Regions from separate parts of the Streptomyces sp. NPDC001450 genome, predicted to be linked through region 2. Evidence: riboswitches for the same ligand, from Rfam matches in the RefSeq annotation. Region 2 holds a riboswitch; each other region holds the start of a gene.
What was found. A riboswitch is a leader RNA that binds a small molecule or an ion and turns the genes downstream of it on or off. The one in region 2 is predicted to bind cyclic di-AMP.
Positions count from the first base shown of each region.

Region 1: linked by a shared signal. The riboswitch ahead of ACWC5O_RS11865 (M23 family metallopeptidase) and the one ahead of ACWC5O_RS23725 (transglycosylase SLT domain-containing protein) in region 2 are both predicted to bind cyclic di-AMP.
Region 3: linked by a shared signal. The riboswitch ahead of ACWC5O_RS04280 (peptidoglycan DD-metalloendopeptidase family protein) and the one ahead of ACWC5O_RS23725 (transglycosylase SLT domain-containing protein) in region 2 are both predicted to bind cyclic di-AMP.
Region 4: linked by a shared signal. The riboswitch ahead of ACWC5O_RS02095 (hypothetical protein) and the one ahead of ACWC5O_RS23725 (transglycosylase SLT domain-containing protein) in region 2 are both predicted to bind cyclic di-AMP.

Region 1 is NZ_JBSFHY010000008.1:261,777-263,968, forward strand. Features, by position in the region: gene ACWC5O_RS11860 (PP2C family protein-serine/threonine phosphatase) at 1-539, shown strand, start outside; cyclic di-AMP (ydaO/yuaA leader) riboswitch at 781-938, shown strand; gene ACWC5O_RS11865 (M23 family metallopeptidase) at 948-1,988, shown strand; gene ACWC5O_RS11870 (aldo/keto reductase) at 2,062-2,192, shown strand, end outside.
Region 2 is NZ_JBSFHY010000021.1:131,700-133,891, forward strand. Features, by position in the region: gene ACWC5O_RS23720 (HAD family hydrolase) at 5-817, shown strand; gene ACWC5O_RS23725 (transglycosylase SLT domain-containing protein) at 852-1,340, opposite strand; cyclic di-AMP (ydaO/yuaA leader) riboswitch at 1,346-1,527, opposite strand; gene ACWC5O_RS23730 (polyprenyl synthetase family protein) at 2,059-2,192, shown strand, end outside.
Region 3 is NZ_JBSFHY010000003.1:169,230-171,421, reverse strand. Features, by position in the region: gene ACWC5O_RS04285 (alpha-galactosidase) at 1-374, shown strand, start outside; cyclic di-AMP (ydaO/yuaA leader) riboswitch at 678-840, shown strand; gene ACWC5O_RS04280 (peptidoglycan DD-metalloendopeptidase family protein) at 845-1,762, shown strand; gene ACWC5O_RS04275 (SGNH/GDSL hydrolase family protein) at 2,019-2,192, shown strand, end outside.
Region 4 is NZ_JBSFHY010000002.1:54,846-57,037, forward strand. Features, by position in the region: partial or broken gene ACWC5O_RS02095 (hypothetical protein) at 1-1,095, opposite strand, end outside; cyclic di-AMP (ydaO/yuaA leader) riboswitch at 1,106-1,277, opposite strand; gene ACWC5O_RS02100 (DUF1996 domain-containing protein) at 1,609-2,192, shown strand, end outside.

The DNA of each region.
Region 1 (2,192 bases), on a different contig from region 2:
TCGGGGCGTTCCGGGAGGCCGCCGAGCAGGAGACCACGCTGGAGGCGGTGGCCGCGCGGCTGGAGCGGGCGCTGGCCCGCGAGGGCACCCGGCGGGACGGGGTCGACGCCTTCGAGGGCTTCACCACCGCCGTCCTCGCCGAACTCCCGCACCGCGGCAGCGGCGGCGGCGACGACGGCGTCGTCCGGATCGTCAACCGCGGCCACCCGCCGCCACTGCTGCTGCACGACGACGGCAGCCTGCGCACCCTGGCCGGGCACGAACCCGCGCTGCCGCTCGGCATGGCCGACCTGGGCCTGTGGCCCGACCGCGCGACCGAGTCCGGCTTCCCGAGCGGCGCCACCCTGCTGCTCTACACCGACGGCCTGTCCGAGGCCCGCGACGCCCACGGCCACTTCTACGACCCCCTGCGCCGGCTCGCCGGACGCCGCTTCCCCGACCCGCGCTCGCTGCTCGGCCGCCTCGCCGCGGAAGTGCGCCGGCACTCCGGAGGCGGGATGACGGACGACATGGCGCTGCTGGCCGTACGGCGACCCTGACGCCCCGGCACTGTCACCCAAGGTGATCGGGCGGAAGCCCTCCGCATAACATCTGAGACACCATCAAAAGTGCTGAGACTCCTGGACGCCGGTCAACTCGCCCGTTTTCCGCCGGTCGTGACGCGTACGTCCGCCCCGAAAACCGTTAATGATCAAGTGGAACGGCTTGGAATCTGACGTCCGGGTCTATTAACGTTCGATAACGCAGCGCGGTCGTCCCAGCCGTCACAAGAGGCGGCTCCGTGCGCACGCGCCGAATCCCGCAAGGGAACCGGGGAACCACCACCTTGGGGTGAATCACGCGGATGCCGCCGTGGAAGCACGGCAGGTATACGCGCGTAGGAGACCTTCCTGCTCCGAACCCGTCAGCTAACCCGGTAGGCGGAGGAAGGAAAGGAGTGCGCCTTCGTGGCGTCCAACCGGCCTGCCCCAGAAGCCCCGTTCATGCCGAGCGAGACCGAGACCGAGGCCTTCGGTTACTTCGGCGCTCAGCGCACCGACGAGGGCCCCTGGGAGGAGTGGAACCCCACCGAGGAGTCCATACGGCCGGTACGTGGTCGGCACCGCGTGGCCAAGCAGCGCGGCGGCGGACTCGCCCGCAGCTCCACGGTCCTCGGCGTCGGTGTCATCGCCGCCGTCGGCGCGGGCGGCATGGCCAGCGCCAACACCGGCAAGCCGCCGGTGTCCATCTCCATGCCCGACCTGGACTCCGTCGGCTCCCTCTTCGGCGATGACTCCTCCGCCTCCGACGCGCCCAAGGCCACCACGGCCTCACTGAGCAACGTCGGCACGAACTCCGCCGACAGCGACCAGGGCGACGCGGGCGAGGCCCTGCGCAACCGGATCATGGCCCAGGCCGAGCAGCAGCAGAGCAAGGCCGACACCAAGGCCACCGCGGCCGCCGTCGCCGCCGCCCAGAAGCAGACCGCCGACGCGGCCGCCAAGGCGGAGAAGGAAGCCGCCGCCAAGGCCGCCGACGCCAAGGCGGAGGCGGAGGCCGCCGCCAAGAAGAAGGCCGAGGAGGAGCGCCTGGCCGCACTGGCCAAGCAGTACAAGCTGCCGGTCGTCTCGTACACGATCACCGGCACCTTCGGGCAGCCCGGATCGATGTGGTCCTCCGGCTACCACACCGGCCTCGACTTCGCCGCCCCCACGGGCACCCTCATCAAGGCGATCCACGGCGGCACCATCACCCAGGCGGGCTGGGCCGGCTCCTACGGCTACCGCACGGTCCTCACCCTCGACGACGGCACCGAGCTGTGGTTCTGCCACCAGTCCTCGATCGGCGTCTCCGTCGGCCAGAAGGTCAGCACCGGCGACGTCATCGGCCGCGTCGGCGCCACCGGCAACGTCACCGGCCCGCACCTCCACCTGGAGGTCCACCCGGGCGGCCAGGCCACCGGCATCGACCCGATGACGTGGCTGCGCGGCAAGGGCCTCAACCCCTGACACGTCCTTCTTTTCCGGGAACTTGGCACCGGCGGTGGAATGCGATCATCCACCGCCGGTGTTGTCGTAGAGCATGACTTCTCTGCGCAAACTCGGCTCCTCCGGCCTCGAGGTCTTCCCCCTCGCCCTCGGCGGCAACGTCTTCGGCTGGACCGCCGACGAGGAGACCTCCTTCGCCGTCCTCGACGCCTACACGGCCGCCGG
Region 2 (2,192 bases):
GATCATGGTCGCACCCCCCGCATACTCACTGATCGCCACCGACCTGGACGGGACGCTGCTGCGCGGCGACGACACCGTCTCCGACCGGTCGCGCGCCGCGCTCGAGCGGGTGACGCGGGCCGGCGCCCGGCACCTGGTGGTGACGGGCCGCCCGGCCCCCCGGGTCCGGCCCCTCCTGGAGGGACTCGGCAGCACGGGGCTCGCGGTGTGCGGGCAGGGCGCGCAGGTCTACGACGCCGGCGCCGACCGTCTGCTGTGGTCGGTCCGGCTGGACCGGGAACTGGCCGAGACCGCGCTCGGCAAGATCGAGGCCGAGGTGGGGCAGGTCTACGCGGCCGTCGACCAGGACGGCGTGGAGGGGCTCACCCTGATCGAGCCGGGGTATCTGATGCCGCACCCGACCCTGCCCGCCATGCGGGTCGGCCGCCGCGACGACCTGTGGTGCGAGCCCATCAGCAAGGTGCTGCTGCGCCACCACACGCTGTCCGACGACGAGTTGGCGGCGATCGCGCGCTCGGCGGTGGGCTCGCTGGCCACGGTCACGATGTCGGGGCCCGGGACCGTGGAGCTGCAGCCGTGCGGGGTCACCAAGGCGACGGGGCTGGCACTGGCCGCCGAGTACCTGGGGATCGCCGCCGACCGGGCCCTCGCGTTCGGCGACATGCCCAACGACATCCCCATGTTCGACTGGGCCGGACGCGGTGTCGCCATGGCCAACGCCCACCCCGAACTCAAGGCCGTCGCCGATGAGATCACCACGTCGAACGAGGACGACGGCATCGCCGTCGTCCTCGAAAGACTGTTCCCGACCGACTGACCGGGATATCAGTAGGGCCCGCCGTGGGCGCCGGTCAGTAGGCGCCGAAGACGTTGTCGATCGACCCGTAGCGCGCGGCCGCGTAGTTGCAGGCGGCCGTGATGTTCGCGACCGGGTCGTAGATGTTGAAGGACGTTCCGGCCACGTGGTACGCGTTGAACGTCGGGTCGATGACCTGGAGCAGGCCCTTGGACGGGATGCCCTTGGCCGCGTTGGAGTCCCAGAGGTTGATGGCCGCCGGGTTGCCCGACGACTCGCGCATGACGTTGCGGTAGATGCCGTTGTACGTCCCCGGGATGCCCTTCTGAGCCATGATCGCGAGTGACTCGCGGATCCAGCCGTCGAGGTTGTTCGGGTACCCGGCGAGCGTGGTGGACGGCGTGGTGGCCGTGGGGGTGGCGGCGGACGCGCCGGTCGCGCCGATGAGCGGGAGGGCGAGCACGGCGGCGCCGGTGCCGAGGACGGCGAACTTGCGGACGAGGCGGTTGGCGCGGGTGCGGCGGGGCTGAGCGGCTGCAGGCATGGGGGCGTTCCTCTCCGTCGCCTGCGAGGTGAGCTGTCGGGTTCGGGCGGGGAGGTGCCCGGCCGTGCCCCTGGGGGGAGGCACGACTTCACCCCTAGCCGTCCCGGCGCGACGTGCGTCGTCCGGTCCGGCGGCTTACCTGGGTCCCCCGCTCCTGCCGTACGAATGAGTTCGTCGATGGGTGGTGTCAGACGCGGCAGGATTCGGCGTTCGCCTGACTGGCCCGGAAGCTATGCGACAGCACATGTCAGGAACAAGTACTGGATTCACCCAATGAGGCAGTTGACCTTGATCTGTTCCGAATGGGGCACTTGATCCTTTGCGGTTGCCAACCCTCAACTGGCCGATGCGGCAAGGGGAGAACGAGGGTGGTGCCGATTGGCCGATTCACGGGCCCGCGTGACCCAATTCACGAAATAGCAAAGAGTGTCAAATCAGACATGGGGGATTCGGGAGATTTGCTGGGTGTGATGCGAAAGGAGTACTCCGCCCACCGTGCGGTTCGCGACAAATCGGGCGAGATCCTGTTAAGTCATTGTGTACTCATACTTATCAGATGATCAAAAACATACCGGCCGTGATCCGATACCGCCCGGGCTGGACCGGTGGGCGCTATCGGTGATCGAAACAGGACCGGATACGCTGACTTGAGTGATGGCAACGACCTATCGACAAACCGTGTAGTCGCCAGCAGACACCAGCAGACAGGAGACCCCTCGTGACCGTCGTCGGGCCGTTCGGGCTGAGCGTGCGGGACCAGGCTCTGGAAGCCGATGTCCAGGCCGGATTGACGGCTGTCGAGGAAGGCTTGCTCGAAGCCACCAAGAGCGAGGTCCCGTTCATCACGGAGGC
Region 3 (2,192 bases), on a different contig from region 2:
TCGGCGTCGGTGGCGACCTCACCGAGTGGACCGGGGAGGAACTGGCCGAGGCCCACCGGTGGGTGGAGCTCTACAAGGAGATCCGCCCGGTCGTCCAGCGCGGCGACCAGTACCGGCTGCGGCCCCCGACGGGCGGCCTGAGCGCCGTCCAGTACGTCCTCGGGGACGCGGCCGTGGTCCTCGCCTGCCTCCAGGCGCAGCGCTACGGCGAGCCGGTGCCGGCGCTGCGGCTGCGCGGACTCGACCCGACGGCGTCGTACGAATGCCGCGAAACGGGCGAAGTGCACCGAGGGGCGGTCCTGCTGCACCACGGGCTGCGCACCGGACTGAAGGGTGACCTGGATGCGACGGTTCTCCGACTGTGCCGCATCTGAGCTGTCTGTCCGAATTGGCACCTTCGTTCCAACTCGGTCTGGAGTGAGGGAGCGTGTGGAGCCGGCGCGTGAGGAGCGTCATATTCGTCACCGTGCGTCGTGCGTCATGTTCACGTAATCCCCATAAAGGCGAAGGCAATTGAAAAGGGGGAGGATTCGGGGATTCACGGAAAGTGACCGTGAATTCCCGAATTCGATCACTTGAATCCCCGACGTCTGGAACCAGCTGCTTGTCCGGGTGCGTCTTGCTCGCTTACGTTCGCCACCAATCCGGACGGAACGCCGAATCCTGCCGCCGCCCGGAGTCCCCACACACTTCACCCGTGTTCGGCAGGAGCGGGGGACCCGCCAGGTACGACTGCCTGTCCCGGTCTCCGAGACAGGCTGGGGTGCAGCCGCGCACCACGCGGCCGGGCAGCTCCAGCCCGAACCCGTCAGCTCACCTCGCAGGCGCCGGAGAGGAATGCGCCATGCCCGCGAAGGGTAAGCACCGCCGTCCCAAGACCCCGCGTTTCACCCGCTCGATCGCAGTCGCCGGAACCGGTGGCGCCGCGCTGGCCCTGCCGCTCCTCGGGGCCACCGGAGCGCACGCCGCCACCACGCAGTCCGTTCCCGGAAAGGCCGTGCTGTCCCTTCCGGCCGTGGAAAAGGCGGCCGTGAAGAAGGCGGCTGTGAAGAAGGCGGCCGCACAGCAGAATTCGGGTGTGCGTACCTACACGGTGAAGTCCGGCGACTGGCTTGCGAAGATCGCCGGCGCGCAGCACGTCAGCGGCGGCTGGCAGCGGCTCTACGACGACAACCGGCAGGCCGTCGGTCAGGACCCCTCGCTTATCCACCCGGGTCTGAAGCTGTCGCTCGGCGCGAAGGCCGCCCAGGCGCACACCGAGCCCTCCGCCCCGGCGCCGGCGTCCCCGTCCCGGTCCCAGTCCGGCCAGGCCTCCGGTGCCGCCACCGCACCCTCCGCCCCCTCCGTGCCCTCCACCGGCCACACCCTCCCGGTCGCCGGCGCCACCATCGGCACCGGCTACCACGTGGCCGGCAGCATGTGGTCCAGCGGCTACCACACCGGCGTCGACTTCGTCGTGCCGACCGGTACCCCGCTCAAGGCCGTCGCCGCCGGCACCGTCGTCTCCGCCGGGTGGGGCGGCGCGTACGGCAACCAGGTCGTCATCAAGCTGAACGACGGCTACTACGCCCAGTACGGCCACCTCTCGCAGCTCTCCGTCTCGGCCGGCCAGACCGTGACCGCGGGCCAGCAGATCGGCCTCTCCGGCGCGACCGGCAACGTGACCGGCCCGCACCTGCACTTCGAGATCCGCACCACGCCGAACTACGGCTCGGACATCGACCCGGTCGGCTACCTCCGCTCCCACGGCGTCGCCGTCTGAGGCTCCCGGCACCGGGACCCACTCTCGAGAATCACCTGCCTGACAGCCGCCGAGGGCCGGACCCCGTCCCGGGGTCCGGCCTTCGGCGTGTGCGCACGTCAACGCGTCCGACCGGGGCGCTATTCCTGGATTGGCAAATGATTTAAGGGTGTCTCATCTCACCGTTCGTCAACCCCTGCCTACGGTCGCGTAGGTCACATCCGAAGGTGAATCATGGTCCGACGTGGCAGACGATTCGAAGAATGACAACAGATCAGTGATCGGGTCGTACGTGGCGGTGGGGGACAGCTTCACCGAGGGCGTGGGCGACCCCGGCCCCGACGGGGCGTTCGTGGGCTGGGCCGACCGGTTCGCGGTACTGCTCGCGGACCGGCGTCCCGAGGGCGACTTCGCGTACACCAACCTGGCCGTGCGCGGAAAGCTGCTCGAC
Region 4 (2,192 bases), on a different contig from region 2:
GGTGTCGGTCGGGAGAGGAACGGCGAAGGACCCGGTGTCGACGGTGAGCGGTGCGGCGAAGGAGCCGGTGTCGGTCGGGAGGGCCGAGGGCAAGGGCGCGGCGAAGGAGCCGGTGTCGGTCAGGGGCGCTGTCGCGGTCGGGCGGTTGAAGGGCTCGGTGGCGGCAGGAAGCGCGGTGACGCCGAGCGCGGTGGCCGCTTCCTGCGCCGGGAACACGCCAGGTGCCGCCCACTGCGGTGCGCGCCACTGGTCCTCGGCCGGCTGCGGTGCCTGACCCGCTGCGGTGCCCAGGGCGTCCGGCGCGGGAGTGGGCTGGGCAGCCGCGGCGCGCAGGGCGATGCCGCGGGACAACAGGTCCCGTGCCGCGGCGAGTTTCCGCCGGTTCTCCGCCTTGGACACCGCCGGGGCGGGTCGCCGGGACTCGGTGCCGGGGGCAGGTAGTGCCCGGGACTCCTGCTGCGGGGGCGTCGGGGGGGCGGGCAGAGCGGGGAGAGGGAGGGCGGTCGTCTGCGCCGAGGTGCGGCCCGCCGGTTCCAGCATGGCCCGGCTCGGCGGCTCGGCCGCGGCTCGGCCGGGGAGCTCCGGAGCGGTGCGGTCGGCCGCTACTTCCATGACCCGGCTGGTCAGTTCAGGAAGGGCACGGCTCGTCAGTTCGGGGACGGGCCGAGCGGTCAGCTCGGTGGCGGCCCCGCTCGGCAGCTCCGGCAACGCACGGGCACCCGTCCTCCCCGAGGGGCCGGCGGGCAACTCCGGCAGGCCTCGTCCCGGTGTCTCCCGGTCGCGAGCGGGGCGATCGCCGTCGCCTCGGTCCCCGGGGAGGGCCGGGGCGGCCCGCCGGCCGGGCATCCGGTCCGCCGGCAGTACCGCGGGTACGGACGGGCCGAGCTTGGCCCGCGCCCCTTCGAACCACTGCTTGGCCACCTCGTCGAGGGCCGGGTCCGAGCGCCGGTTCGGCCGCTTGGCCAGCGGAACACCACGAGTCCGCGTCGCCCCCGCCATGGCCCGTGTCGCGTTGAAGTTCCCCGTCTCGTCCTCGGCCCGGTCGTAGAGGGAGTTGATCCGCTGCCGGACCTCGTCGCGGCTGTCCGTCGCCATGAAGGGACGCACTCCTTCCGTGCTCCGCCTACCGAGCCGGCTGTCGGGTTCGGGCGGTGGGTTCCGGAAGGCGTGCCCTACGGCCGTCGCCTGCAAGGGCGTTGGCCGATTCACCCCGAAGTCGGTCGGGTCCCCGGCTCCGGCCGCACTCCACGGTGCACCGGATTCGGCGGGGGCCACGCGGCCCGGCGCGGTTCGCCGGGGGAGCCGTGCGGCCTGGTCGTCAACCTAGCCAATTTGTGTGGCCCGTGTGAAGGTTGAAGTGCGCAATGTCCGATACGGATATGTGATGTTCGTCTTGCCGTTCGAGACGAGGCACCCCCTGGGTGGCGCGGTGCCTATGAGATTCTGATGAATTCTCGGGACGCCTGAACACTCGGGCGCCCGGATCCGTATGGGGCGGGGGATTTCCATGCCGAGCCGCTCGACAGACTCAGAGGTACTTCCGTGGGACGCAACACGCGCAGACGCCCGACCCGTGCACGACGCGCGACCTTCGCAGCGGTCGCCCTGATGCTGGGCGGAGGCGGGCTCGTCGCGGCGAATGTCTACGCCTCGGCCTCCGAGGGCACATGGGGCGGGGACAGCGGCCCCGACGCGACGGGGCAGGTCCGCTCCGCGGGCATGGCCACGATCGACTGTCCGGACGTCGGCAGCCGGCTGACGACGGTGCCGGACGGCGCCCGCGAGGCCGTCGACCGCGAACTCGCCCAGCTGGACCAGCAGATCGCGGCCGCGTACCAGCAGCTCCAGGCGTCGGCCGAGTCCGTCCGCCAGGACCCTTCGGCCGCGGACGACCCCATCATGAACCCGCTGAAGGAGAAGCGGTCGGCCACGATCGAGCGGATCGCCGTCGCCATCGACCAGGTGGGGGACCGGCCGGAAGGACTGGAATCCCTGGCCGCCTGCACCCTGCGCCCCGGCCAGGACGGCGCGGGCGGCGACACGGGCGACGCCGGCCAGAGCAGCGCCACCCCGAGCGACGGAGCCCAACAGGGTTCCGGCCAGGGCCAGAACGGCGCCGGCCAGGGCGGCAACGGCCCCGTCGCCTCCGACTACGCGGACATCACCTCCGTACAGCCGAACGTGCCGAACCC